Regions from separate parts of the Sulfitobacter indolifex genome, predicted to be linked through region 2. Evidence: riboswitches for the same ligand, from Rfam matches in the RefSeq annotation. Region 2 holds a riboswitch; the other holds the start of a gene.

Region 1 (6,373 bases), 1.5 Mb from region 2:
ACAGATTATTATCCTGAAACAGCATCGTCATGCCGCGCTGGCCCGGATGCTGGTCGGTGATGTCCGCGCCATCCCGCAACAACCGCCCTGCCGCCACAGGCACAAAGCCACAGATCGCCGCAAGCAAGGTCGACTTGCCCGAACCAGAGGGGCCGATTACCGCGTAGCTGCGCCCCTGCGCGAGCGTCATATCGGCAGAGAGGCTAAAGTCGCCCCGCTCAATGCGCATCTCTTCAAGCGTCAGCATGCCAGCGCCCCCATTTGTCGCAGATGAAAAACACCGCCAGCGCCAAGATCAACAGCAGCAGCGCCGCGCCCGCAGCGGCCTCCATCCGGTAAGCCCCCATCAGACGGTACATCTGCAAGGGCAGCGTCGCACGGTCTTGATCCGCGAACAGCGCGATGACGCCGAGGTCACCCACCGACAACGCCCCCGTCAACCCGGCAGCAAAGCCCAGTTGCGGACGCAAGCGCGGCAGGACCAGCAGACGCCACAGCGTCCAGCCACCCATGCCGAGGGTCTGCGTCAGCGGGCCAAAATCCTGCAACGTCTCGCGAAGGCGCGGCACCAGGATACGCAGCACGAAGGGCAGCGCCATCAGCGCGTTCACCAAGGCCGTGACCGGCAAGCTCAGCCGTGCGGGATCCAGCACTGGGTTGATCATGATGAACCATCCCGTGCCGATCATCAGCGGTGAGGCGGCGAGGCCCATCAAGCCAATCGCCTCCACCCCGCCGCGCCGCCGGGTGGCGATCCACCCCGCCATCGGCAGGGCCAACACGGCAAGCACCAGCACACTTAGGCCCGCTACCAGAATGCTGTTCAGCGCGGCCTGCCAAACCGAGGGTGGCAGCTGCCCTACCCCCGCCAAACCACGCAGCACCACGGCCCCCAGTGGCAGCAGCAAAAACAGCGCGGCAAGCATAATCACGGTGATGTCGAGCAACCGCTGTCCTCCGCCCAGCGCATCCCACCGGCGCAGAGGGCGGTCCAACCCGCCGCCCAAGCTGATCGGCGGGATCAGCCAAAGTGCCGCGACCGCCGCTGCGCCAGCCAACGCGAGCTGCACCACCGATAAAAGCGCGGCGCGGCCCAGATCAAAATCAAACCGAAACGCCTGATAGATCGCCAGTTCGATCGTCGTCGCACGAGGTCCGCCGCCCAGCGTCAACGCCACGGCAAAACTCGTCAGGCAAATCACGAAAATCAGCGCCGCCACCCCAGGTAACACCTGCCGCAGCATCGGCCACTCTAGCGCCAGAAACACCGCACGGGGCGTCATCTGCAGCTGCCCGGCCAGCCGAAACCGCTCGGACGGGATGCTCTGCCAGCCTTGCAGCAAAAGCCGGGTCGCCAGCGGAAGATTAAAGAAAACATGCGCCAGAACCACGCCATGCAGCCCGTAGATCGACACGGGCGGGAGGCCAAGCGCCCCACCAAATTGGTTCAGCAGGCCCGAGCGGCCAAAGACCGTCAGCAACCCCAACACCGCAACGATGACTGGCAGAATAAAGGGCGCGCCGAGCAGCGTAATCAACGCCCCACGCCCCCAAAACCGCCGCCGTGCCAAGGCGCGGGCGACCGGTACCGCGAGCAGCACAGACAGCACCGCCGACCACACCGCCTGCGTGACAGTAAAACGCACCGCCGCCCAGTCCGCCGCGCCGAGCCCTGCCGCCACATCGGCCGCCATGAAAACGGCGACCAAGGCGGCAAGGATCAGGCCCGCGACCAGAACGGCGGCGAAAAGCCCCGTCTTGCTGCTTAGCGCGACAGCGCGGTCAGCCATTCGTTCAAGGCCTCTTCACGGAGCGCGGGTACATCGGCATTGGGCACCAACAGCGCCTTGCCGGGTTGGATCATCCCTTTGAACCCTTCGGGCAGACCACCCTCAGGCGTTACGGCAGGATACATCCAGTTGGTCGTCGGCAGCACCGATTGCGCCGCGTTGGACACGAGGTACTGCAGGAACTGATCCGCCAGTTCGGGCTGATCTGATCCCGCGAGCTTTCCCGCCACTTCGATCTGCATGTAGTGGCCTTCGTCAAAGAGGGCGGCAGTTTTGCTGTCATCCTCTTCCGCGATCAGGTGATAGGCGGGCGAGGTCGTGTAGCTCAGCACCATGTCGGCTTCGCCTTCGAGGAACAGACCGTAAGCTTCGGACCAGCCTTTGGTGACCGTCACGATATTATCCGCCAGCCCTGCCCAGACCTCGGGGGCCTCATCGCCATAGGCCGCTTTGACCCACATCAACAGACCCAGACCGGGGGTCGATGAACGGGGGTCTTGGATCACGATCTTCAAATCACTCTCGGCGAGCGCTTTGAAATCTGCAGGAGCGTCAAGATCGGTGCCATGAACAAAGGCGAAGTAGCCCCAGTCATAGGGGACGAAGACTTTATCTTCCCAAGCGATCGGCAGGTCATATTCTGCCTGCAACTCGCTCGGCGCGAAAAGCTCAGTCTCCTTCGCTGCCGCGACAAGGCTGGTGTCGAGCCCCAGCACGATATCCGCGTCAGAGCGGGCGCCCTCAAGCTTAAGCCGCGCCAGAAGTGCCGCGCCATCGCCCATGCCGACGAATTTCAAATCGCAGCCGCACTGCGCCTCAAAACCCTCTTCGATGGCCGGGCCGGGGCCCCATTCGGTGACGAAACTGTCGTAGGTATAGACTGTCAATTCAGGCGTTTCCGCCCATGCAGCCGATGCGCCCAAGACGCCCGCAGCAAGTGTAAGATACTTCATTGCATCCTCCTTTTGCGGCGAAAGGTAAAAGGTGGATGTCTGTCCGGACCTTCCCTCCGCCGGTGTTAACCGGTTCAGGTTCAACGGGTCCGCACAACACGTACATCTCAGCCCAAAGGCCCCCCGAGGTAGCGTCAGGGGTAGATCGGACCTGTACAATTGGCAAGGCAAATCCCCTTGAGGCAGGGCGCTGCCCCGGCTAAGGGTTTGACAACAGGAGGTCCGCCCATGTCGATCAACAGCTTTGGCCATCTTTACCGGGTCACCACATGGGGCGAGAGCCACGGGCCCGCCCTTGGCGCCACGATTGATGGCTGCCCCCCCGGTGTGCCGATTGACGAAGCAATGATCCAGCAGTGGTTGGACAAGCGCAAACCCGGCCAGAACAAATACACCACCCAGCGGCGCGAGGCCGATGAGGTGCGGATACTCTCGGGCACCTTCGAAGGGGTGACCACAGGCACGCCGATCCAGCTGATGATCGAGAACACAGATCAACGCTCCAAAGACTACGGCGACATCAAGGACAAGTTCCGCCCCGGCCACGCCGACATCACCTATTTCCAAAAATACGGCATCCGCGACTATCGCGGTGGTGGCCGTTCCTCGGCGCGCGAAACGGCGGCGCGGGTGGCGGCGGGTGGCTTGGCGCGCGAGGCGATCAAGGCACTGGCCCCGAACCTACAAATCACCGGCTATATGGTGCAGATGGGCCCTCATAAAATCGACCGCGAAGCGTTCGACTGGGATCAGATCGACCAGAACCCCTTTTGGGTGCCCGACGCCAAGGCGGCAGGCGACTGGGCCGATTACCTCGACGGGCTGCGCAAATCGGGCAGCAGCGTGGGTGCGATCATCGAATTGACTGCGCGCGGCGTGCCTGCGGGGCTCGGCGCACCGGTCTATGGCAAGCTCGACACCGATCTGGCCGCCGCGATGATGAGCATCAATGCCGTCAAAGGCGTGGAGATCGGCGAGGGCATGTCAGCCGCGATGCTGACGGGCGAGTTGAACGCGGATGAGATCACCATGGGGCCGGAGGGGCCGGAGTATTCCTCTAACCACGCGGGCGGTATCTTGGGCGGTATCAGCACCGGACAGGACGTGGTCGTGCGTTTTGCGGTCAAACCGACCTCCAGCATCCTGACCACGCGGCGCACCATCACCAAACAGGGCGAAGAGACCGAGATCATCACCAAGGGCCGCCATGACCCCTGCGTCGGTATCCGCGCCGTGCCGGTGGGCGAGGCGATGATGGCCTGCGTGGTGCTAGATCACCTGCTGCTACATCGCGGGCAGATCGGCACCAACCGCGGACGGATCGGCCCCGAAGCATAGGGGTGCAGGCATGAGGACCAGAGTATGAAAGTCGATGATTTCTCCGCCCGCCCTGCCCTTGGCGTCGGACTGAAGATCACGGCGATCCTGCTCTTTACCTGCATGTCGGCAATCATCAAATCGCTGGCCGACGACGTCCCGGCGGGTGAGTCGGTCTTCTTCCGCTCCTTCTTTGCCATTCCGGTGATCCTGATTTGGTTGGCGCAACGCGGCAAACTGAAAAGCGGGCTCAAGACCAAGAACGCGATGGGCCATGTCTGGCGCGGGCTGTTTGGCACCACGGCGATGGGGCTGACCTTTACCGGCCTTGGCCTGCTGCCCCTGCCCGAGGTCACCGCCATCGGTTTCGCCACGCCGATCTTTACTGTGATCCTTGCCGCCGTGCTGCTGGGCGAGCAAATCCGTCTGATCCGCGTGACCGCCGTGGCCATCGGGCTGGTGGGCGTGATGATCATCCTCTGGCCGCGTTTCAGCAATATTGGCACGATGGAGCAGACGGCCACCATTGGCGCACTGTTGATCCTGATGGCGACGATGGTGCGCAGCCTTGTGCAGATCCACATTCGTCAATTGGTGCAGAACGAAGACACCGCCGCGATCGTGTTCTACTTCTCCTGCACCGCGTCTTTGCTGGCGCTTTGCACCCTGCCCTTTGGCTGGGTATTGCCCGATCTGCAGACTTTCGGCCTGCTGGTGCTTGCCGGGTTGATCGGCGGGGTGGCGCAAATTCTCATCACCTCGGCCTATCGTTTTGGCTCGGCTTCAATGCTGGCACCCTATGACTATACCTCGATGCTTTTTGCCATCGTGCTGGGCTATGTCTTCTTTGCCGAACTGCCGACGATGATGATGCTGGCAGGCGCAGCCCTAGTGATCAGCGCGGGCGCACTGGTGATTTGGCGAGAGCGGCAATTGGGGATGGAGCGTGGCAAGGCGCGGTCTGTCACCGATCCCAAAGCGTGATTCATTGCGGGCTTTCGCCTGACCAATCCTCTGCCTATGGTGCCCCGAAACCGGATAGAGGAGATGACCGATGAGCGACGCGGATCCGCAAGACCACAAGGAAAAGATGCAGCAGCGTCAGGCCGAGCAACGCGCCAAGGTGGCTGAATTGCAAGACCCGGAAAAGGGTCTGGTGCTGGTCCATACCGGGCCGGGCAAGGGCAAATCCTCCTCTGCTTTCGGCGTTGTCGTACGCGCGCTTGGCTGGAAACAGCGCGTGGGTGTGGTGCAGTTCATCAAGGGCAAATGGAAGACCGGCGAACGGCTGTTCTTTGAACAGCTTGATGAGGTGACATGGCACACGATGGGCGAAGGTTTCACCTGGGACACGCAAGACCGCAACCGTGACATTGCCGCCGCCGAAGCCGCATTCGGCAAAGCGCGCGAAATGATGGCGAGCGGCGAATATGACCTTGTGGTGATGGACGAAATCAACATCGCCATCCGCTATGAATACCTCAAGATCGAAGACGTCATCGCCGGACTTGAGAGCCGCGACAAGCGCACCGCCGTGGTTTTGACTGGCCGCGATGCCCGGCCCGAGCTTTGCGACTATGCCGATCTGGTGACCGAGATGTCAGAGGTTAAACACCCGTTCAAAGCAGGCATCAAAGCGCAGCGCGGTGTGGACTACTAAGCCCCCTAGCTTTGCTTCTTTAAAGGTACCAAAGGCCGTCCTTCCGCAAGGGCGGCCTTTTTCAATTCTATCGCAATGCATCATCTCATCCCCGCACCATGCGGCGCGGGCTCTGAGCCACAGCATGCCCCTCTGCCCGGTGACGTGTTACCGAAATCTAATCCACAGACACATTCCGTAACATTTAGATTGAAACGAATCGCCGCGATGTGTAGATTGCAGGGCAACAACAGGAGTACCCCCATGCAGGCATTCATCTGCGACGCGCAGCGCACCCCCATTGGCCGTTACGGCGGTGCCCTCTCTTCGGTTCGCGCCGATGATCTGGCCGCAATCCCGCTGAAAGCGCTGATGGAGCGGAACCCGTCGGTGGATTGGGCGCGTGTCGATGATGTCATCATGGGTTGTGCCAACCAAGCGGGCGAAGACAACCGCAACGTCGCGCGCATGGCCGCACTTCTGGCCGGTCTGCCTGTCGATGTACCGGGCGCCACGATCAACCGGCTCTGCGCCAGCGGCATGGATGCCGTGGGTGCCGCCGCCCGTGCGATCCGCGCTGGTGACATGGATCTCGCCATTGCTGGCGGGATTGAGAGCATGTCCCGCGCGCCCTTCGTGATGCCCAAGGCCGAAACCGCCTTTTCGCGCAGCAA
Region 2 (6,373 bases):
ATGGGGCCAGAGGCGGCGGCGAGCGCACCTGCGCGGCAGGCCAATGCAAAGGCTTCGGCCATGGCGGCGGGGTCTTCGGCCTCGGCCACGGCGGTGTTCAGAAGCACCGCGTCAAACCCCATCTCCAATGCCTGTGCGGCATGGCTGGGCAGGCCGAGACCTGCGTCAATCACCATTGCCACATCTGGAAATGCCGCCCGCAAGCTCCGCAGCCCGTGGAGATTGTTCAGCCCCAGCCCCGAGCCAATCGGCGCGCCCCATGGCATCAGCACACGGCATCCCGCATCGACCAGACGCGCGGCCAGCACCTGATCCTCGGTCGTATAGGGAAACACCTCGAACCCATCGGCACAGAGCACTTCGGCGGCCTCGACCAACCCGAAGGGATCGGGCTGCAGCGTGTCGGCATGGCCGATGACCTCCAGCTTGATCCAATTCGTCTGGAAATACTCCCGCGCCATCTGCGCGGTGGTGATTGCCTCACGCGCCGAATGGCAGCCGGCAGTATTGGGCAGCAGATGCACGCCAAGCCCGCGCACCATGTCCCAAAACGCCTGACCCGCGCCCTGTTCGCGGCGCAGTGAAACGGTCGCGACAGGTGCGGCGCTCTGGCGAAAGGCGGCCTCCATCACCGCCGGTGACGGGTAGCGCGCGGTGCCCAGCATCAGCGGCAGGGGCAGGGTGGTGCCGTAAAAGTCGCGCATCACTCAGCCCCCCTGCATGGCGCTGAGCACTTCGAGCCTGTCGCCGTCGTTCAGCATCGTCTCGCCCCGCGCGCCTGCGGGGACGAAAGTGCCGTTGAGCGCCGTGGCGACTTTCGCCGCGCCCCAGCCAAGCTCCGCCAAGACCGCATCAAGCTGAGAAGCCGCGACCTCACGCGCCTCGCCATTCACTTCAATTTTCACGGAATAGATCCCCCGTTGTCGCTGTTGCAAGAAAGGCCGCAGCCTGTTCGGCCAAGGCCGGTGCCATCAAAAACCCATGCCGAAACAATCCGTTAAGGTGCAGCACTGCGCTGCGTTGCACGATGCCGGGAAGGTTGTTGGCAAAAGCCGGGCGCAGGTCCGCGCCCATCTCGACGATCTCCCCTTCGGCAAAGCGCGGGTCGAGCGCATAGGCCGCCGAGAGCAGTTCCAGCGCCGAGCGCGCGGTCATTTTGGCGCGGCTGGCGCTCTCAATCTGGGTCGCGCCCAGCATGAATATCCCGCTCCCACGCGGCACCACATAGAGCGGGTGACGCGGATGGAGCAGGCGGATCGGGCGGGTGAGCGTAACATCAGGCGCGCGCAGCAGGATCATCTCGCCGCGCACCGCACGCAGGCCAGCCAGGTCCGCGCTGGCGGCCATGCCACGGCAGTCGATCACCGGGCCTGCGACCTCCGATGGGGTGAGGGGCGTGGTCTCGACCTTCACGCCCTCGCCAGCGAGCGCCTGTGTCAGATCATGCAGGGCTTGGCGCGGGTTCAGATGCGCTTCGTCGGTGAAGAACAGGCCGCGCCGGTGGCGGGGGGCAAGGTCTGGCTCAAGCGACGCGATGGCGTCCGCATCGCAGGCGGCATGGCCCTCGGTTCGGGCCGCGAAACGCTGGATTTCAGCGCGGTCGCGTTCGGGGGCAAGGACCAGCGTGCCGCGTCGGGTCACCTCGGTCACTTCAGACCACATGTCAGCGGCACGCTTCCCATGGCTCACGACCGCAGGCTCGCTCAGCGCCCCTTCGCAAAAGGGGGCAAGCATCCCGCCGGCCCACCACGAACACCCATGCGGGCCGGGCGGGCCTTTGCGGTCGACCAACCGAGGCCGCAGCCCTTGCGCCAGACAGGCCCGCGCGGCCCAAAGCCCCGCAACGCCCCCGCCGATGACGGTGACGTCACTCATCGTGCCAGATCGCGTGGAAGTGGTGCACCGGGCCGTGGCCGCTGCCGATGTTGAGGGTGTCGGCAACCGCGATGGCGCGTTGCAGATAGGTGTGCGCAGCCTGCACGGCGTGCGGCAGCGTCTGCCCCCGCGCCAGACCTGCGGCAATGGCGGCGGAGAGGGTGCAACCGGTACCGTGGGTGTTCGTGGTGTGCTGGCGGGGGGCGCTGAGGCGTAGGGTTTCGGCCGTGGTGATCAGCAGGTCCACACAGGTCTCCCCCGTACCATGCCCCCCCTTCATCAACACCGCGCCGGGACCGGCCGAGAGCAGAGCACGGCCCTGTTCCAGCATGGCGGCTTCATCGGTAGCCTCCTGCGTGTCGAGCAACCGAGCGGCCTCGGGCAGGTTCGGGGTCAGCAGATGAGCGAGGGGCAGCATCCGGTCGCACAGGGTCGCCACCGCTTCGGGGGAAAGCAGCGCATCGCCGGATTTCGCCACCATCACCGGGTCGAGCACCACGGGGGCGCGGCAATTGGCGAGCCCGTTTGCGACGGCATTGATTGTCTCAGGATCGCCCAACATGCCAACCTTGACCGCGCCAATCGCCAGATCATCGAATACCGCCGCCATCTGCGCGCGGATCATCGCGGGAGAGATCATCTCGACCCCGGTCACAGCGCGGGTGTTCTGCGCCGTCACGGCGGTGAGCACGCTGGCCCCGTAAACGCCAAGCGCGCTGAAGGTCTTGAGATCGGCCTGAATGCCTGCCCCGCCGCCACTGTCAGAGCCCGCAATCGTCAGTGCTTGAAACGCCATATGGCCCCCATTCGTCAGATGGGCCAAGGGCATGTGGATACGGGATAAACGACGGGCCGCATGGGGCCGATGCTTGGTTCCGTTCCCTACGCCGGTACGACCCGGATCAGGTTCGATGGGTCGGTTTTCACCTCTCAGCCTTGCGGCACCCCAACGGATTGCGGGCAGGCTAGCGAGGCGGGGTCGCGGGGTCAACTGGTGACGGTTACTTTATGTGTTTCGTGTGAATTTCAACTTCTTGCGCGATTTACTTCATCCAGAGCATGAAGATTTGTTAATGAAAATCACGCGACTTGGGGATCACGCGCGCGTCGCGGGGATGGGAATGCATCGCCACCTGACCGGGCAGCGGATGGGTCGGATGATCGCCCCGCGTGGTGATGCCGGGCATCGGCGCATCCGACAGCGCCGCCAGCCGGTCAGAACGGTCTTCTAACCGATCGGCCACCACATGGATCACCCGCCCATCGGTCTGCACGCGGCCCTCCACGACCAGCAGACGCGCCGCCATGATCGTGGGACGGTAGAGCTTGAACATATTGGGCCAGATCACAAGGTTCGCGACCCCGCATTCATCCTCCAGCGTGATGAAACAGACGCCCTTGGCGCTGCCGGGTTTTTGGCGCACCAGCACCAGCCCGGCGAGCTTGACCCGCCGTCCATGCCCCATCCGCCCCAAATCGCGGGCCGAGGAAAACCCCTGCGCGGCAAGGCTGCTGCGGTAAAAGGACATCGGATGCGCTTTAAGTGAGAGCCGCAGCGTCTGGTAATCGGCGACCACCTGTTCGGCTTTCGGCATCACCGGGAGCGTCACCTCAGGCTCCGGCCCCTGAGACGCCGCCTCGGCATGGTCAAAGATCGGCAGAGCAGGCGCGTCGCGCAGCCCTTGGCTTTGCCAAAGCGCTTGGCGCCGGTCGATCCCCATGCTGCGCATCGTGTCGGCGGCGGCCAATTGGCGGATCGCCTTGGCGTCGAGGCCGGCCCGGGTCTTGAGGTCTTCGACATCCGTATAAGGCGTCTCGCGCCGGTCCATGATCCGCGCGGCGGCTTTCTCCTGCAACCCGTCCACCATGCGCAGCCCCAGCCGCAGGGCAAAGCCCTCGCCACAAGGCTCCAACGTGCAGTTCCAATCCGAGAGGTTCACATCCACGCCGCGCACCTCAACCTGATGCTCGCGCGCATCGCGCACAATCTGCGCCGGCGCGTAAAACCCCATCGGCTGCGAGTTCAGCAGCGCGCAGGCAAAGGCCGCCGGGTAGTGGCATTTCATCCAGCTTGAGACATAGACCAGCTTGGCAAAGCTCGCGGCATGGCTTTCGGGGAAACCGTATTCTCCAAAGCCTTTGATCTGATCAAAACAACGCTGCGCGAAGACCGGGTCATAGCCGCGCTTGGTCATCCGGCCCACCATCTTGTCCTGCAGCTTTTCAATCGTCCCGCGCGAGCGGAAGGTGGCCATGGCCTTGCGCAGCTCGTTGGCCTCAGTCGGTGAAAACTGTGCCGCGTCGATGGAGATCTTCATCGCCTGTTCTTGAAAGATCGGCACGCCCAGCGTCCGGCTGAGGATGCTGAACAATTCGTCCTGCGGATAGGCCGGGCCGGGGGCGGGGTAGACTACGCTTTCCATGCCCTGACGGCGACGCAGATAGGGGTGCACCATGTCGCCCTGAATGGGGCCGGGGCGGACGATGGCGACCTCGATCACCAGATCATAGAAGACGCGGGGCCGCAGTTTCGGCAGCATCGCCATCTGCGCACGGCTTTCGACCTGAAACACCCCCAGACTGTCGCCCCTGCAGAGCATATCGTAGGTGGGCCGCCCAGTGGCGTCGTCCTCATGGTCCTCCACCGGGACGGTGGCCAGTTCCAGCGGGCGGTCGTAATGCGCCTCGATCAGATCAAAGCATTTGGCGATACAGGTGAGCATGCCAAGGGCCAGAATATCGACCTTGAAGATTTGCAGCGCGTCGATGTCGTCTTTGTCCCATTCGATAAAACTGCGCTCGGGCATGGCGCCGTTGCCGATGGGGACGATCTCGGTCAGGGGGCGTTCGGTGAGGATAAAGCCGCCGACGTGCTGGCTCAGGTGCCGCGGCATGCCGATCATCTGTTTGGCCAGCGTCAGCACCATGCGCAGGTAGGGGTCCGACAGGTCCAACCCCGCCTCGCGGGTGCGCTCGTCGTCCATCTGGCCTTCAAAGCTGCCCCAGATCGTGCCCGCGAGTTTCGAGGTGACGTCTTCCGACAGCCCCATCGCCTTGCCGACCTCGCGAATGGCCGAGCGTGGGCGGTAGTGGATCACGGTGGCGCAAAGCCCGGCGCGGTGACGGCCATATTTGCCGTACATGTACTGGATCACTTCCTCGCGCCGCTCGTGCTCGAAATCCACGTCGATGTCGGGCGGCTCGTCGCGTTCTTCCGACAGGAACCGCTCGAACAGCAGGTTGTGTACGGCGGGGTCAACCGAGGTGATGCCGAGGCAGAAACAGACGGCGGAGTTGGCCGCCGAGCCGCGCCCCTGGCAAAGGATCGGCGGCTGCGCGTCCTGCCGGGCAAAGCGCACGATGTCGTAGATGGTGAGGAAATAGCGGGCGATCTTCTTGCTTTCGATCAGGGCGAATTCCTTGTGGATGGTCTTTTCCACCGCCTCGGGCACGCCGTCAGGATAACGCCGCGCAGCGCCCTCCCATGTGAGGCGCGACAGTTCCTCCATCGGTGTGCGGCCTTCGGGGACGATCTCATGCGGGTATTCATAGGCCAGATCGGTGAGTTTGAAGGTGATCCGGTCCGCCAGTCTGCGTGTGGCGGCGATGGCATGTGGCCAGTCGGCAAAGAGGCGGCACATCGCTTCGGGGGATTTCAGGTGCCGCTCGGCATTGGCCTCCAGCAGATAGCCCGCTTTCGGCACGATGACCCCTTCGCGGATCGCTACCATCACGTCCTGCAAGGGCCGCCGGTGGCGGGCGTGATAGAGCACGTCGTTGGTCGCCAAGATCGTCAGACCCTGCGCACGGGCCAGCGCATCCAGCCGATTGATCCGCGCCCGGTCATCGCCCCGGTAAAGGAAACTCGCGCCCACATGCCGCATCCCCGGCAGCGCCTTGACCAGGCGCGGCAGGCCAGCGGCAAAGACATCAAGGTTCTCGGGCGGCATGACGATCAGGTGCAGCCCTTCGGCGTGTTGGGCCAGCATCTCCAGCGTCAGATGGGTCTCGCCCTTTTGCTGCCATTCGCCGTCCACCGATTGCATCTTGCCCGCCGACAGCAGCGTCGAGAGCCGCGCATAGGCGGCGCGGTCTTGCGGATAGGCCAGCAGTTCGGTGCCACAGAGCAGCACCAGCCGTGCCCCGATCAGCGGGCGAATATGCGCCTTTTCGGCCTCCACATGCAGCCGCACCACGCCCGCCAGCGTGTTGTGATCCGCGATGCCGAGGCTGTCATAGCCGTGGTAATGCGCCGTCTCGACCAGATCGACGGCGTCCGAGGCGGCGCGGAGGAAGGAAAAGCAACTGGCCAGTCCGAACTCCACATATTCCGCACGGGGCGGTGCGCTGAACCCGTCCTCGCCCAGCGTCCGGCGCTTATGTCCCTCCTGCTCGGGCATCAGGCGAACATCCCATGCAGAAACCAGCGCGGCTCGGCCCCGCGGCCATCGTGGATTACCCCTTCACGGTAGAGCCAGAAGCGCTGGCCGCCTTCGAC

What was found. A riboswitch is a leader RNA that binds a small molecule or an ion and turns the genes downstream of it on or off. The one in region 2 is predicted to bind thiamine pyrophosphate.
Region 1: it holds a riboswitch for thiamine pyrophosphate, as region 2 does, so the genes downstream of both, thiB (thiamine ABC transporter substrate binding subunit) here and thiD (bifunctional hydroxymethylpyrimidine kinase/phosphomethylpyrimidine kinase) in region 2, are expected to answer to the same signal.

The regions. Positions count from the first base shown of each region.
Region 1 covers NZ_CP084951.1:201,518-207,890, reverse strand. Annotated here, with positions in the region: gene DSM14862_RS00975 (thiamine ABC transporter ATP-binding protein) at 1-247, opposite strand, end outside; gene DSM14862_RS00970 (thiamine/thiamine pyrophosphate ABC transporter permease ThiP) at 234-1,790, opposite strand; gene thiB (thiamine ABC transporter substrate binding subunit) at 1,766-2,743, opposite strand; TPP riboswitch at 2,778-2,879, opposite strand; gene aroC (chorismate synthase) at 2,972-4,081, shown strand; gene DSM14862_RS00955 (DMT family transporter) at 4,106-5,044, shown strand; gene cobO (cob(I)yrinic acid a,c-diamide adenosyltransferase) at 5,115-5,720, shown strand; gene pcaF (3-oxoadipyl-CoA thiolase) at 5,964-6,373, shown strand, end outside.
Region 2 covers NZ_CP084951.1:1,960,526-1,966,898, reverse strand. Annotated here, with positions in the region: gene DSM14862_RS09595 (thiazole synthase) at 1-704, opposite strand, end outside; gene thiS (sulfur carrier protein ThiS) at 708-905, opposite strand; gene DSM14862_RS09585 (FAD-dependent oxidoreductase) at 895-1,875, opposite strand; gene thiD (bifunctional hydroxymethylpyrimidine kinase/phosphomethylpyrimidine kinase) at 1,868-2,671, opposite strand; TPP riboswitch at 2,738-2,834, opposite strand; gene DSM14862_RS09575 (error-prone DNA polymerase) at 2,946-6,275, opposite strand; gene DSM14862_RS09570 (Y-family DNA polymerase) at 6,275-6,373, opposite strand, start outside.